DNA from 2 places in the Microbulbifer regidiadema genome. Region 1 is predicted to be linked to the other one. Evidence: predicted binding sites of a transcription regulator. Region 1 holds the regulator's gene; the other holds the start of a gene.

The links. Region 1 encodes sigma-54, which starts transcription at its own class of promoters, with help from an activator protein. Its sites were predicted from a motif close to TGGCACANNNNTTGCNNT; they were not measured.
Region 2: glnA (glutamate--ammonia ligase) is a predicted target of sigma-54. The motif match lies at 4,194-4,211, and genes of this name have one in related genera.

The regions. Positions count from the first base shown of each region.
Region 1 covers NZ_CP174297.1:4,589,471-4,597,080, forward strand. Annotated here, with positions in the region: gene msrB (peptide-methionine (R)-S-oxide reductase MsrB) at 27-563, shown strand; gene yjgA (ribosome biogenesis factor YjgA) at 628-1,143, opposite strand; gene mgtE (magnesium transporter) at 1,190-2,557, opposite strand; gene ACJJIK_RS20110 (HPr family phosphocarrier protein) at 2,659-2,928, opposite strand; gene rapZ (RNase adapter RapZ) at 2,948-3,808, opposite strand; gene ptsN (PTS IIA-like nitrogen regulatory protein PtsN) at 3,910-4,371, opposite strand; gene hpf (ribosome hibernation-promoting factor, HPF/YfiA family) at 4,375-4,665, opposite strand; gene ACJJIK_RS20130 (RNA polymerase factor sigma-54) at 4,861-6,321, opposite strand; gene lptB (LPS export ABC transporter ATP-binding protein) at 6,516-7,241, opposite strand; gene lptA (lipopolysaccharide transport periplasmic protein LptA) at 7,333-7,610, opposite strand, start outside.
Region 2 covers NZ_CP174297.1:3,214,277-3,221,886, forward strand. Annotated here, with positions in the region: gene ntrC (nitrogen regulation protein NR(I)) at 1-552, opposite strand, end outside; gene glnL (nitrogen regulation protein NR(II)) at 556-1,638, opposite strand; gene ACJJIK_RS14055 (DUF4124 domain-containing protein) at 1,964-2,518, opposite strand; gene glnA (glutamate--ammonia ligase) at 2,704-4,110, opposite strand; gene thiI (tRNA uracil 4-sulfurtransferase ThiI) at 4,436-5,911, shown strand; gene ACJJIK_RS14070 (Hsp70 family protein) at 6,088-7,610, shown strand, end outside.

The DNA.
Region 1 (7,610 bases):
GATTCCCTGTAAAAGGAGCATTGCAGATGGCACGGTATTCACTTTCCCTAGTTGTCGCCGCCGTTACCCTTTCGGCCTGCACGGCGGCGGATGATCCGCAGCGCGATCAGACTATGACGGTCGCCGAGGCCGAGAGGCATATTGCGGAGGGGACTGATCTCGAACAGATTCCCAAATCGGTGTGGAAGAAGATTCTGCCGCAGGAGCGCTACAATATTCTTTGGGAAAAGGAGACTGAGCGCGCCTTTAGCGGGCAGCTTCTGTACAACAAACAAAAAGGGACTTATATCACTGCGGGCTGTCGGTTACCGGTTTTTAGCTCTGAGCAAAAATATAAGTCCGGCACTGGCTGGCCCAGTTTCTGGGACGTAGCCTACCCGCAAAATATTATCTTAAAGGACGACTACAGCTGGGGGTTGAAGCGCACAGAGGTGTTGTCAAAGTGCGGGGAGCACTTGGGGCATGTCTTTAAAGATGGTCCGGAGCCAACCGGGTTGCGCTATTGTCTCAACTCCCTCGCCCTGGATTTTGTCCCAGCACCGGAAGACAAGAAAACACCATAATCTCCCAAGGTTTAAGTAGGGTTAGGGCGCTGGCAGCGGGTTGCTACTGAGCGCCCCCGAGATCTTATTCTGCTTCTTGAATAAAAAAGTCGCGAAGATAGCGGAAGAGTTTGCGCTGGTTGGTTGGCGGCTTATTATTTTTGATCTCCCGGTGGGAATCTCTGATCAATTGGCGCAGCTGTTGGTGATCAATACCGGTGTACTGATTAAAAAACTCACCCTGGGCGCTATTGCCTTCTTCCAGTAAGCGTTTGCGCCAGTCTTCGGCCATCTTATCGAAACGCAGGTGTTGCTGGTCTCGCTCTTTAAATCGGTTTAATACCGCTTCAATGGCCTCCTGGTCGGCACTGCGCATCAATTTGCCGATGTACTGCATCTGGCGCCGGCGCGCTTCGTTGGATTTGATCCGGTGCAGAGTCTCGATGCCCTCCAGTAGGTCCTCGTCGATAGGAACTTGGGCCAGCTGGGCCTTGGAGAGCTCGGTCAGCTGCTTGCCCAGGTCCTGGAGTTCGTGCATTTCCTTTTTGACCTGAGTTTTACTTTTTGGCAGGTCGTCATCGTAGTCGTCGTATTCGTACATCTTCGGTTCGCTTTCGGTAAATAAGGGGGTTTGCTTCAGAGGCTACTCAGCTAAAGTACCAAGTGGCCAAGCCCAGAAAAGACATAAAGCCCACTACATCGGTGACTGTAGTCAGTGCTACACCACCGGCCAGGGCGGGATCAATTTTCATAGCGCGCAACGCAACGGGCAGTATGGCCCCGGCGAGCGCAGCGGTTAATAGGTTGATGACCATGGCGGCGACGATAATGACGGCGATCCATATATCGTCAAACCACATGGCCGTGATCAGTCCCATCGCCAGAGCCCACAGCAGGGCGTTGAGTGCCGCCGAGCCCAGTTCACGGGAGAGCAGCCAGCTCAAGTTGCTGCGGCCAATCTGGCCGAGGGCCATGCCGCGAATGACCACGGTGAGCGTTTGACTGCCAGCCACGCCCCCCATACTGGCGACAATAGGCATTAGCACTGCCAGGGCGACCACCTTGTCGAGGGTATTCTGGAACAGACTGATCACCCAGGAGGCGAGAAGTGCCGTGAGTAGGTTAATACCCAGCCAAACGGCTCGCCGCCGCGCGGTGCGCCCTACTGGGGCGAAGGTATCCTCTTCCTCGTCGAGGCCTGCGAGGCTCATCAGGGAGTGGTCGGCATCTTCGCGGATGACGTCGACCACATCATCAATGGTGATTCGTCCCAGCAGGCGGTTGTCCTCATCGACTACCGGCGCGGTAATCCAATCATATTTTTCAAACAGTCGCGCCACTTCGGTGTCGGGCATATCTGCGGGTATGGGTTCCACATCGGTATTGACCACTTCGCGAACAGTTACCGATGGATCTGTGGTGAGAATCTTGGACAGCGGTAACAGGCCGATATATTGGCCTCTGCGGTTAACAACAAACAGGCTGTCGGTAGACTCCGGCAACTGTTCATGGCGCCTCAAGTAGCGAAGCACCACATCCAGTGTAAGGTTGGGGCGGACGGAGATGGTGTCGGTATCCATCAAGCCGCCGGCTGTGCTCTCATCGTAGGCGAGGACACTTTCGACCCGGAGGCGGTCGGTTTCCGTCATCGACGAGAGTACTTCGGCGACGACTCGCTCTGGCAGTTGTTGCAGTATATCGGCGATGTCGTCGGCATCGAGGCCCTCCACCACCGCCACCATTTCCTCCGTATCCATGGTGGCGAGGATCTGGCTGCGCACATCGTCGGTGAGCTCCTGTAGAACCTCACCCTCTGTTTGCCGATCGACAAGGTTCCAAAGTACCTGGCGAATACGCGGTGGGGAGCTCTCCAGTAATTGGGCGATGCTCTGTGGGGTCAGGGTTTTGAGCATGCGCCGGACTTCTTGCCCCGTGCCGCTATCTAGCGCGGCATACAGCTCACCCAGCTGATTCTGTGCGCGGAACTTGATTTCGGCTTGGGGAGAGCTGGGCACAAAAAGTCCTTACTGCTAGTGGTGAAAATGGGAGGTAGTGTAAAAGCTCAACGATTTAGTGTTTGTGAGTGGGCCTCGGTTTGGCAATAGTATACCGGCCTCTATTCCGCTTCGCCGAAACGATTGGAGATGAGTGAACTGATGGCCTCCAGGGCGGCAGATTCATCGGCCCCCTCTACCTCCAGTCCCAGCTCTGTGCCTTTGCCGGCGGCGAGTAACATCAGTGCCATTACGCTTTTGCCATCTACGGCTTTGCCCTGACAGTGCACTTTGATGGTGGAGCAGAAGCGGGAGGCGGTCTGCGCAAACTTACTGGCGGCGCGGGCGTGCAAGCCGAGTTTATTGATGATGGTCAGTTGCTGTTTCTGCATGGCGCTGATCGATAAAAGCCTACTTTTGCTGTTCCCGATGACGAATCTGAACGTTGGCGAATTCTTTGGAAAACTTTTTTACCAGCTGCTCAACCATATAGACGGATCGGTGCCGCCCTCCGGTACAACCGATAGAGATACAGGTGTAGCTGCGATTACTTTTTTGGTAAGAGGGCAGCCAGTTTTCCAGGAAGCTGGTGATATCGGCCTCCATCTTTAGCGTCTCTGGGTGTGAGCGCAGGAAGGTTGCGACTTCGATATCCCTACCGGTTTTTTCCCTTAAGCTCGGTTCCCAGTAGGGGTTGGGCAGGCAGCGCAGGTCAAAAATCAGATCCGCATCCACCGGCACCCCGTGCTTAAACCCGAAGGACTGGAATAGGATCGCCATACTGCTGGATTGTTCGCCCACCACGCGGTTTTTTATCAGTTCGCGCAGCTGGTGCAGGCTCAGGGAGCTGGTGTCAATCACCATATCCGCAACGGTGGAGATGGGGGTGAGCAGCTCTTTTTCCTGGTTGAGGGCTTCCAACAGGTGGGTGCAATCGTTGCTGAGGGGGTGTTTGCGCCGGGTCTCGCTGAATCGCTGTACCAATACGGGTTCCCGCGCATCCAGGTAAATCACATCGCACTGAACCCCGCTTTGGCGCAGGGATTCAATAACGCCGGGAGCTTGCCTGATGTCCTGCCAGAGGTTGCGGGCATCGACCCCCAGGGCTAGCGGGGTATTTTCTTTCGGTGGCTGCGCCCTGACCCGCTTAACCAGTTCTGGGAGTAGGCTGGTGGGCAGGTTGTCGATGCAGTTGAAGCCGACATCCTCCAACAGCTGTAGGGCAGAGCTTTTACCCGAGCCGGAGCGGCCACTAATAATCACCAAGCGCATGGGGACCCCTCCTCTTTACACAAGTCTTTATTATTTCGCTTATTGTACTGCCTGGGCACCGGGGCAAATTTCAGCGTTGAGTGCCAGTTACCGGACCGCTCTCAGGCGGCTGCGGTGCTATCAATTGCCAGGGCGTAGAGTTCATCGCTGCTCTGTGCCTGTCTTAGCTTATCCCTTACCAGGCTGTCGGAAAACAGGGCGGCGATTTCTGCCAGTGTATCCAGGTGTTCCTGTTCGGCGTCTTCGGGGACCAGAAGCGTAAACAGCAAGTCGACAGGCTGGCGATCCACAGAGTCAAAATCAATGGCAGGTTCGGTGGTGCAGAGAACCCCGATGGGGCTTTCACAGCCGGGCAATCTGCAATGGGGAATGGCGACGCCGTCGCCAATTCCGGTGGAGCCCAGGCGCTCACGGGCGATCAGCTGGTTAAAAACCGTATCGGAATCGTGTTGGGGATATTGTTCGGCGATGGCCTGGGCAATATTGAGTAAGAGCTTTTTTTTGCTACTCCCCGCCAGGTGGCAAAGACTGAGGCGGGGAGAGAGTAATGCTTCCAGTGTCATAGTTCAGCGATGGTTCTGCAACTTCTCTTTGTGTTTTTTCAGTTGGCGGTCCAGCTTATCGGTGAGCGCATCAATTGCCGCGTACATATCCCTGTCCTCAGATCCAGCGCAGAGATCGTGACCATTAATATGTACGGTCGCCTCAGCTTTTTGGATCAGCTTTTCGACAGATAAAATAACTTGCGCATTGGTGATATTGTCGTAGTGCCTGGACAGCTTCTCCATTTTGGTTTCGCAGTAGCTGCGCATAGGTGAGGTAACGTCGACGTGGTGGCCACTAATATTGATCTGCATGGATTTCTCCTTAAAGGTGCATCACAAGTCGGCGCTCACCCCCTAACGGGTCGCAACCCTACTAGGAAGTGGGCCAGAATGGAAGGATACACTCAAATTTTGGGTTTTGGTTACAGGCGGGGCGGTAGGGGCGCCAGAGGTTTGTGACTGGCCATTGTTTTGGGGTCAGGGTGGTTGGCGGTTCTGGGGGGGGGGCTAAACGAGCCGTTTCCGCTCACTTGACGAGGGGATACCCATGGATTCGCGGTATTTCGCTACCGTTCGACGTGCAACCTTAATCCCCTGTTTATCCAATTCTTGGGTGATTTTGTTGTCGGACAGCGGCTTTCTGGGGACTTCGGTATCGATAAGTTTGCGAATAAGGGCCCTAATCGCCGTGGATGAGGCGTCTTCGCCGGAGTCGGTGCTGACGTGGCTGGAGAAGAAGTATTTGAGTTCGAAGACTCCGCGCGGGGTCAGCATGTACTTCTGGGTAGTGACCCGGGATATCGTGGATTCGTGCATGCCGATGGTTTCAGCAATATCCGCCAGAACCATGGGTCTCATCGCCTCGGGGCCCTCCTCAAAAAAACCCTGCTGCTTGTCCACAATCGAAGTGGCGACCTTCAGCAGGGTGTCGTGGCGGCTCTGCAGGCTTTTCAGAAACCAGCGGGCCTCTTGTAGGTGATCCCGCAAGAAGTTGTTCTCCCGCGAGTTGTCCGCTCGCTTTACCAGTGAGGCGTAGTGGCCATTGATACGGATCTTGGGGGTGATTTCGGGGTTCAGTTCGACCAGCCAGCGCTGTTCCTTGCGCGACACAATAATGTCGGGAATAACATAGGCGGGCTGCTCGCCGCTAAACTCTTCCCCCGGGTTGGGGGTGAGCGTCTGAATAAGGCGGATGACCTCGCCGAGCTGGGCTTCAGTGAGGCGTGTGCGCCGGCTGAGCTGCCTGAAGTCCCGTTTTCCGAGCAGTTCCAGGTGGCGCTCAATAATGGTCTGCGCCTCTTTTAGCCAGGGGGTCCCCACAGGCAGTTGCTGTAGTTGTAGCAGCAGGCACTCTTGCAGGTTTCGGGCTCCGCAGCCGGCCGGCTCGAATTGTTGCACGGCTTTAAGGACGGCAACCACCTCATCCTCTTCGATCTGCAGAGAGGTGGCAACATCGTTAACTGTGGTATTGAGCAGGCCGTTGGGGCTGATGGCGTCAATAAGATGCTCGCCAATTCGCTTGTCGTGGCTGGACAGGGTGGTGAGGTTTAATTGCCAGCGCAAGTGGTCTTGCAGTGTGTCGATCGCGGTGTTGCGCTCAAAGTTGGGGTCTTCGCCCTCGGTTGGGGCGCTGTAGCTGCTGTAAATATCGTCCCACTGGGTATCAACGGGCAGCTCTGCTGGAATATCCTGATTCCAGTCGGCATCGCCAAGCTCTTTTTCCTCGCTCGCGGTGGGGGTTAAATCCTCTCCCGTACTGGATGGTAGTTCTTGCTGAGCGTTTTTTTCCGTATTTGCCGCTGGGGTCAAATCTTCGCTCTCAACTTCCAGCATGGGATTGCCGTCGAGGGCTGCCTGGACTTCCTGCTGTAAATCCAACGTGGAGAGTTGCAGGAGGCGTATTGCCTGCTGCAACTGTGGGGTCATGGTTAGCTGTGTGCCGAGCTTGAGCTGGAGAGACTGCTTCATAGTTTAGAGTTGCAGGCCAGTGCGACAATGGGTCTATCAAAGTTAACCCGAGATGGCGCAGACTACCCCGGCCCCCTAACTATTACAAGCAATAAGCGTGCCGATAGCCGCTAGGGGAGGGGCTAATTCACCCATAAATTATGATGAAATTCTCGGTATTTGGGGTATTTTGTTATACTTGTCATCATTTGCCATTAAATGGTGAACTCGTGTCCCAAATACACCTCGCGGACTTGCTGGTTGGCCAGGACGTCATCCGGTGTGCCTGAGGCAATAATATGGCCCTCGCTGACGATATAGGCGGTTTCGCAGATATCCAGGGTTTCCCTCACATTGTGGTCTGTGATTAATACCCCGATACCCCTGTCCCGCAAGTGGCGGATGATGTATTTGATATCGTTTACCGAGATGGGGTCGACCCCGGCAAAAGGTTCATCGAGTAGTACAAAGCTCGGGTCTGTAGCCAGGGCGCGGGCAATTTCTACCCGGCGCCGCTCTCCGCCAGACAGGGCCATGCCGAGGCTGTTTTCGATATGGGTAATATTGAACTCTTCGAGTAGCTCCCTGGCCTGTTTTTCGCGCTCCGCCCGATTGAGTCCCTTGCGGGTCTCAAGGATTGCGAGAATATTGTCGCGTACCGATAGACGTCGAAAAACAGAGGCCTCCTGGGGCAGGTAGCCGATACCCTTGCGGGCGCGACCGTGCATGGAGAGGCGGGTAATATCTTCGCTATCAATTAGGACTTGCCCGGCATCAGCCTGCACCAGCCCTGCAATCATATAAAAACAGGTTGTTTTGCCGGCTCCATTGGGGCCCAGCAGGCCGACAACCTGTCCGCTGGATACGCTGACAGAGACATCTTGAACAACTTTTCTTTTCTTATATTGTTTAGCGAGGTGTAACGCTTGTAGCGTTGGCATAGTGAATCCTGAAATCTGACCGCAGCGCTATATGGCTGCGGATTACATCATTGTAAATAGCGCTGTTTACTGGCATTGGAGTCTGGCTGGATTACTGGCTGGCGTTGGTGTCGGCGGGTTCGCTGGTCTCGCTGCTTTCAGGCTTCCAGATCATCTCAACTCTGCCCTGGCCCGGCTGGCTGCGGGCGCTCATTTGCTCCGTCGCGAGGTCGTAGTCAATTTTTTCGGCAGTCAGAGTGTTGCCATCCCGATCGATATAAGCTTCGCCGATAAGCTGTAACTCTTCGGAGCTGATGGCGTATTCTATGCGATCAGCGCGGGCCTTGACGGGTTCCTGGCTCTCTAAAATCTTTTGCTGGAAGTGTGCTG
Region 2 (7,610 bases), 1.4 Mb from region 1:
ATTGTGCAGCGCCTGCGCCACCAGCTCCTTACCGGTGCCGGATTCACCGTTAATCAATACGGTGATATTGGAATGGGACAGGCGGCCAATCGCGCGAAAGACCTCCTGCATCGCCGGCGCCTCGCCAATAATTTCTTTATTACCCTGGCCATTTTCCGGCTCAACCCGCTCTTCAGCGCTCTGCTCACTGGCGTGCATCAGGGCGCGACGGGTTACCGCCACCGCCTCATCGATATCAAAGGGCTTGGGCAGGTACTCAAAGGCGCCGCCCTGATAAGCGGCTACGGCACTATCCAGGTCCGAGTGCGCAGTCATAATAATAATCGGCAGGCTCGGTCGCTCGGCTTGGAAGCGCTGCAACAATTTGAAGCCATCGGAGCCCGGCATGCGAATATCACTGATCACAACATCCGGGGAATCGCTGTAAAAATCATCCAGGGCGCGGTCGCCACTCTCGTAGCACTGGGTATCAATTCCCTCGCGCGATAGCGCTCTCTCCAGCACCCAGCGGATTGATCTGTCGTCGTCAATAATCCAAACGCGATTACTCATTCTCTAGGCTCCTGTATTTACAAATTCGGTCGTCAGGGGCAGATAAATTTGAAAGGTGCTGCGGCCGGCTTGGCTGTCACACTTAATCAGCCCCTTGTGTTGATTGATAATGTTCTGCGAAATGGAGAGGCCGAGGCCGGAGCCCTCGGCGCGACCGGAGATCATCGGGAAAAATATCCGCTCGCGAATTTCCTCCGCTATGCCCGGGCCGTTATCTTCAATTTCTATACGGCAGACCAGTGGGCAATTGCGGCGGCCGATGGTGAACTGGCGCTGGATACGCGTGCGCAGTACCACCTCCCCACTGCTGAGGCCGATACTTTCATCGATGGCCTGCATGGCGTTGCGGGCAATATTGAGCAGCGCCTGCATCAGCTGTTCGCTGTCTGCGGGAACATCGGGAATAGACGGGTCGTAATCCCTGCGAATTTTCAGCTCACCGATACACTCCGCATCCAGCAACTGGGCAACCCGCTCCAGGACCTCGTGTACGTTAACCGGTTGCAGTACCACCGGCTGGCGCGGCCCCAGCAGGCGATCGACCAGGTTGCGCAGTCGATCCACCTCTTCGATGATGATCTGGGTGTATTCATCCAGGGCCGGGTCGGGCAGCTCGCGCTGTAGCAGCTGCGCCGCACCGCGGATGCCCCCGAGAGGATTTTTAACCTCATGGGCCATACCGCGAACCAAATTGCGCGTAGTTTCCTGGGCGTTGAGCAGCGCATCCTCCCTGGCAATGCGCAGCAGGCGATCCATCGGCTGCACTTCCAGCAGCAATACAGAAAACTCCGGCACCGGGCTGACCGAGTAATCCACCGTCCGGGTTTCAAGGTTGTTCAGCCGCCAACTGGCGCGGCGTACCGTGTACTTTTCATTGTTGCGCAGCGCCTCGCGCATCGCCTCATAGGCGGTGGGGGACTCTCGCACCAGCTCCTCCAGCATAGAGCCTTGGACCCGGGTACTGGAGGCGGCTAACAGGTCCTCGGCGGCATTGTTCAGATAGCAAAGCGCTAGGTTTTCATCCAGCACCAGTACTGCGGAAGTCAGGCTATCGAGTAATTGGCGCAACTGGCGATCATTCAGCATTGATAAAATTTCCGGTTTATTCCGAGGCCCTGACCCAGCTCCTTCGGTCAGTCCCAGCGCGCAAGCGCTGTATCTAGTCAGTGCAAAAAGCAAACCAAAATGGCGCATAAGCGGGCATTTGCAGGCAAAAATAGCTCGAGGCGAACAGCGCCAGTGCGCGGCTAGCGGCACTGCAGCTGCCGGTGATCGGCCTCGGGAACAGGGGGTAGCGCCAGCAAGGGCAGAATGCACCATAAAGGTGCATAGGTCAAAAAGCGGTCAGGTTGGGTATAGGGCGAGCTGAAAATAACAGGGACAGGGGCCGGGAGGAGCTCCGCCCCCGCATTCAGCCCCGGGCTATGGGGCGCTTCACGTAGACTGTGACGACAGCGGACTGAGCCAGAACCTGTCCACGGGGGCCCACTAAGACGGCTTGCAGGGTATGGGCGCCACGCTCCAGGGCCGAAATATCGAGGGAGTTGCCACTGGAACTCCCCTGCCAGCGCTGCCCGTCAACCACAGCATAAAAGCTCGCGCCCTCTGGCAGGGCTGGAGTCACTTGCACCTGGAGCACGATCAGTGTCTGCCCGGGGGGAATCGTCGCCTCGTGGATGGGGCTGACGATCTGAATCGACACAGGCCCAAGGGCCTCAGCGCCCTTTCTAGGTGACAGCTTTCTTGTGGGCAACTGGCGCGGTTGGATATTGATCGGCGCCAATTCCACCTTTTCAGAGGTGCCATTTGCCGGTGGTGTATCGCTAAACGTGACCTGGCCATCGGGCCCAACCACCTTATAGATAGCGGCGCCGGCCTCTGCATTATCATCAGTTCCCGCTATTGCGGTCACTGCCGCCAGAGGCAGTGTGAGCAACAGGGCCTTAAGTAGCTTATACCTCGCCATAGTATTGTCGACCGCAGCGCGGACGCTCCTTTTCTGCCCACACCAGGGCTCTGTGACACTCCACCGCCGCAGCGGCACTCAATCCACTTCCAGCTGACAGTGTACCCGCAATAAAAAAGCCCGCACCAGGGCGGCGCGGGCTTTTCGAGAACAGCTCGACGGCATCACTGTGATGCCGGGCACCGTTACACGGAGTAGTACATATCGAACTCGACCGGGTGAGTGGTCATGTTCAGGCGCTCTACTTCTTCGCGCTTCAGCTCGATGTAGGCATCGATAGCGTCATCAGTGAATACGCCACCGGCGGTCAGGAACTCGCGATCCTTATCCAGGGCATCCAGAGCGCCCTCCAGGCTGGCAGCAACGGTCGGGTACTCGGCCAGCTCTTCCGGCGGCAGGTCGTACAGATCCTTGTCCGCAGGGTCGCCAGGATGGATCTTGTTCTTGATGCCGTCGAGGCCTGCCATCAGCAGTGCGGCGAAGGACAGGTACGGGTTGGCTGTCGGATCCGGGAAGCGGGTCTCGATGCGCTTGCCTTTCGGAGAGGGTACGAAAGGAATACGGATAGACGCGGAGCGGTTGCGCGCGGAGTAGGCCAGGATTACCGGCGCTTCAAAGCCAGGTACCAGACGCTTGTAAGAGTTGGTGGAAGCGTTACACAGCGCGTTCAGGGCGCGTGCGTGCTTAATAATACCGCCGATGTAGTACAGGGCCGCTTCGGACAGTCCCGCGTAGGCATCACCGGCACACTGGTTGACGCCATCCTTGCTGAAGGACTGGTGTACGTGCATGCCGGAACCATTATCGCCCACCAGAGGCTTGGGCATAAAGGTCGCGGTTTTGCCGTAGGCGTGCGCAACATTGTGTACCGCGTACTTGAGAATCTGTACTTCGTCCGCTTTCTTGGTCAGGGTGTTGGCGGCAACGCCGATTTCACACTGGCCAGCAGTACCCACTTCGTGGTGGTGTACTTCTACACTCAGGCCCATCTGCTCCATCGCGGAACACATAGCGGCGCGTATATCGTGCAGGGAATCCACCGGCGGAACCGGGAAGTAGCCGCCTTTAACACCGGGACGGTGGCCGATATTGCCCTCGGCGAAGCTGTGACCGGAAGACCAGGCCGCTTCTTCAGAGTTGATCTTGTAGAAGGCGCCGCCCATTTCGGCACCCCAGGTGATGTCGTCGAAGACGAAGAACTCGGGCTCGGGACCGAACAGCGCGGTGTCACCCAGACCGGTGGACTTCAGATATTCCTCGGCGCGCAGTGCGATGGAGCGGGGATCGCGCTCGTAACCCTGACCGGTGATCGGGTCGACGATATTACAGCGAATAATAACGGTGCTCTCATCGGTGAAGGGGTCGAGGAAAGCGGTATCGTCGTCCGGCATCAGGATCATGTCGGATTCGTTGATGCCCTTCCAGCCGGCGATGGAAGAACCATCGAACATTTTGCCTTCTTCAAAGAACTCGCCGTCAACTTCCGACACGGGGATGGAAACGTGTTGTTCTTTACCCTTGGTATCGGTAAAGCGCAGGTCTATCCACTTCGCTTCACTCTCTTTAATCAAACCGAGCGTTTTCGCTGACATTGCAGTCCTCCAGGTCTTGAAAAGTAATTGGTCGCTATGCCTTGCTGTCGCTGCCGGCATTCACTCTTTACCTGGCGTGTATTAAAGCAAGGAGTGTGCCAAATTAGGGCAATTGCCTCACAGCCCCGGTTGGTGGCGGTGCGAGCCTCGGCACAGCGCTGACGCAGCCAGGATAGAGACATTGCGGCCAAGCAGCCACCTAAATATGCACCAAAATAGAACACTTTCACTTCCGCCTCGCCCGCAAACAGTGCGCAACCAACTTGCCTCCGGCTAGTTTATAATGCGACACCTTCTATCAACATGCGGTACCCCACGGATTCCCATGCACTTTGTCGTCAAGTTTTTTCCAGAGATCACCATCAAGAGCAACCCTGTGCGCAAGCGCATGTCGCGTCAGCTCAAGGACAACCTACAGCGCCTGCTGCGCCCGCTGGACGACCGTATCCAGGTGCGCAAGGATTGGGAAAAGATCGATGTGATCGCGCCCGATGCCGTGTCCCACCTGGGGGGGCGTATCGAGGAGGTGCTCTCCCACACCCCCGGCATCGCCAACTTCTCCCGCGTGCGCCAGTTCCCGCTGGGGGACCTGCACGACATGTACGAGAAAACCCTGTCGGTATGGGGAGACGCCCTGAAGGACAAGACTTTCTGTGTACGGGTTAAGCGCACCGGCAAACACGACTTTCAATCCCTGGATGTGGAGCAGTACGTGGGCGGCGGCCTCAACAAGAACACCGAGGCGGCCGGGGTCAAACTGAAAAACCCCGATATCACCGTCAAGCTGGAAGTCCGCCACGACAAGCTCAATGTGATTGAGGAGCAGCACCCGGGCCTCGGCGGTTTCCCCCTGGGTACCCAGGACCCGGTTCTGTCGCTGGTATCCGGGGGCTTCGACTCCACCGTGGCCAGCTACCTGACCATGAAGCGCGGCATTCGCACCCACTTCCTGTTCTTCAATCTGGGCGGGCGCCAGCACGAGCTGGGCGTGAAAGAAGTCGCCTATTACCTGTGGAACAAATACGGCGCCTCCCACCGGGTGCGCTTTATCACTGTGCCATTTGACGAAGTGGTGGCCGAGATTCTCGAGCGGGTCGACGACTCCCATATGGGGGTTATTTTGAAGCGTATGATGCTGCGCGCCGCCGATGTGATCGCCAAGGAACTGGAGGTGGATGCGGTAGTGACCGGTGAGGCCATCGCCCAGGTTTCCAGCCAGACCCTGAAAAACCTGTCGGTGATCGACAGTGTTACCAACACCCTGGTACTGCGCCCGCTGATCACCACCGACAAGACCGATATTATCCGCACCTCCCGGGCTATTGGCACAGAAGAGTTCGCCGCCAATATGCCGGAGTACTGCGGTGTTATCTCGGTGAAGCCCACCACCCGCGCCAAGATTGAAAAAGTGGAGTCCGAGGAGAACCGCTTTGACTTCACCGTCCTCGACCGCGCCATCGGCAATCGGGTGATGCAAAATATCGATCAGGTGATCGAAGAGGTGGACGGCGAAGCCCCCGAAGTGGAGATCCGCGAGGAGCCGGGCAACGCCGTGGTGATCGATATCCGCCACCCGGATGAGGAGGAGCTGGACCCGCTGGAGCTGGACTGTGAAGTGCAGACAATTCCGTTCTACCGCCTCAACAAGGGCTTCGCCCAACTGGACCAGGAGCGCGAATACCTGCTGTATTGCGCCCGCGGCGTGATGAGCCGTCTGCACGCCTCACACCTGCTGGACGAAGGTTTCCGCAATGTGGGGGTATTCCGACCGGAAATTCCACATCGCAATACCAATAGCTAAGGTCAGCGCACCAATTAACTAACCCGCTCGGCCACCGGCACACTGGTGGCCTCTTCCCGCTTATCCATGCAATCGGTGAAAGCGGTGAAAGCGGTTGAAACAACCTATTCTGGTGCCACTGCGCGACATTCTTATAAAATCCTCTGCCGACAGAAATAGTTTTCAGAGAAAAAAGGATGACCAAGTTGCACCTAGGGATAGATCTCGGCACAACCAACTCAGCGACTGCAATATTTACCGGCGAGCAAACCCAGGTAGTTCCCAATAAGCGAGGACAAGCCAACACCCCCTCTATTGTGCGTATTACCGGCGACAAAGTGATGGTCGGCGACCGCGCACGCAAATTCCTCGATAGTGATGCGATCAATACCCACCGCGAATTTAAACGCTTGATGGGCACAGGCAAGTTAACAGCGCCAGACAGCAGCGGAAAGCAGTGGTCACCGGAGCAACTATCTGCTGAGGTTCTCAAGGCCCTGCTCGACGATGTGGAGGCGACAACCGGCTCGCGCCCATCACAGGCAGTCATTACCGTACCCGCCCTATTCGAGCTCCCGCAGAGCAAGGCGACTTCCGAGGCAGCACAGCTGGCGGGACTCGACAAAGTCGAGCTGTTACCAGAACCGGTAGCATCCGCATTTTCAGCTGGGTGGTCGGAAGATTCTGTGGGGCAATCCTGGCTGGTTTTCGATCTCGGCGGAGGCACATTTGATGCCTCTCTGGTGGAGGCCCGGGATGGGCTCTTACGTGTTATCGGTCACGACGGAGACAACTTTCTCGGCGGCCGCGATATAGACCGCCTGCTGGCAGATTGGGTGGTGCGACAGTTGGAGAGCAACCACCAGATTCAGATAGCAATTGATGATCCTGCTCACAAGGGGCTTGCCGCCAAATTATACGGCGAGGCGGAACAGGCAAAGATCCGGTTGTCCACACAGGCTTCAACTGTTCTGGAAATCGATCTGGACCTGGACGGGCGAGAAATAATTGATGAGCTTCCGCTAAACCGACAAGAGCTGGAAATGCTATGCGAACCAGTTATCAACCGCGCCCTGGAAATCTGTCGCCGTCTACTTGCTGAACATGGGCTAGATGAAGGTGGACTTGATCGCACGGTACTGGTTGGCGGTCCAGCCAATATGCCGGTAATTCGCCAGCGAGTGACCAACGAGTTGGCACCACTCGCAGCGGAAAATCGCGACCCTATGACACTGGTGGCCGAAGGCGCGGCGCTATACGCGGTCTCTATTGGGCTCGGCAGTGACAACGATAGCGCCACCCCCACCGATACCGCAGAAAATAAGTTTTGGCTGCAATATCCGAACGTATGCTCCGAGCTCGACCCAACCGTAATGGGGCGATTGGTCAGTACTGAGGGCAGTAAACCCAGTACCATTCAATTGACTCGCGATGGTTGGGAGAGTGAAAAGGTAACCCTTACCGAAGAGGGCGCCTTTCTTACAACCGTCAGCATTCTGCCCTCAAAAGCGACGCGCTTCACCGTGCAATGCAGGGATGCCAGCGGCGCCAAGGTATCGGTAACGCCCCAAACTATCTCCATCGTTCACGGCCTCACACTCTCCGATCCGCCACTCTCCCGTTCCATCGGCGTGGCCCTGGCTAACGGTTATGTGAAAACCTTCCTGGAGCGTGGCACGCCGCTACCTGCACGGAGGACTTTTTCACAGTCGACAGTTGA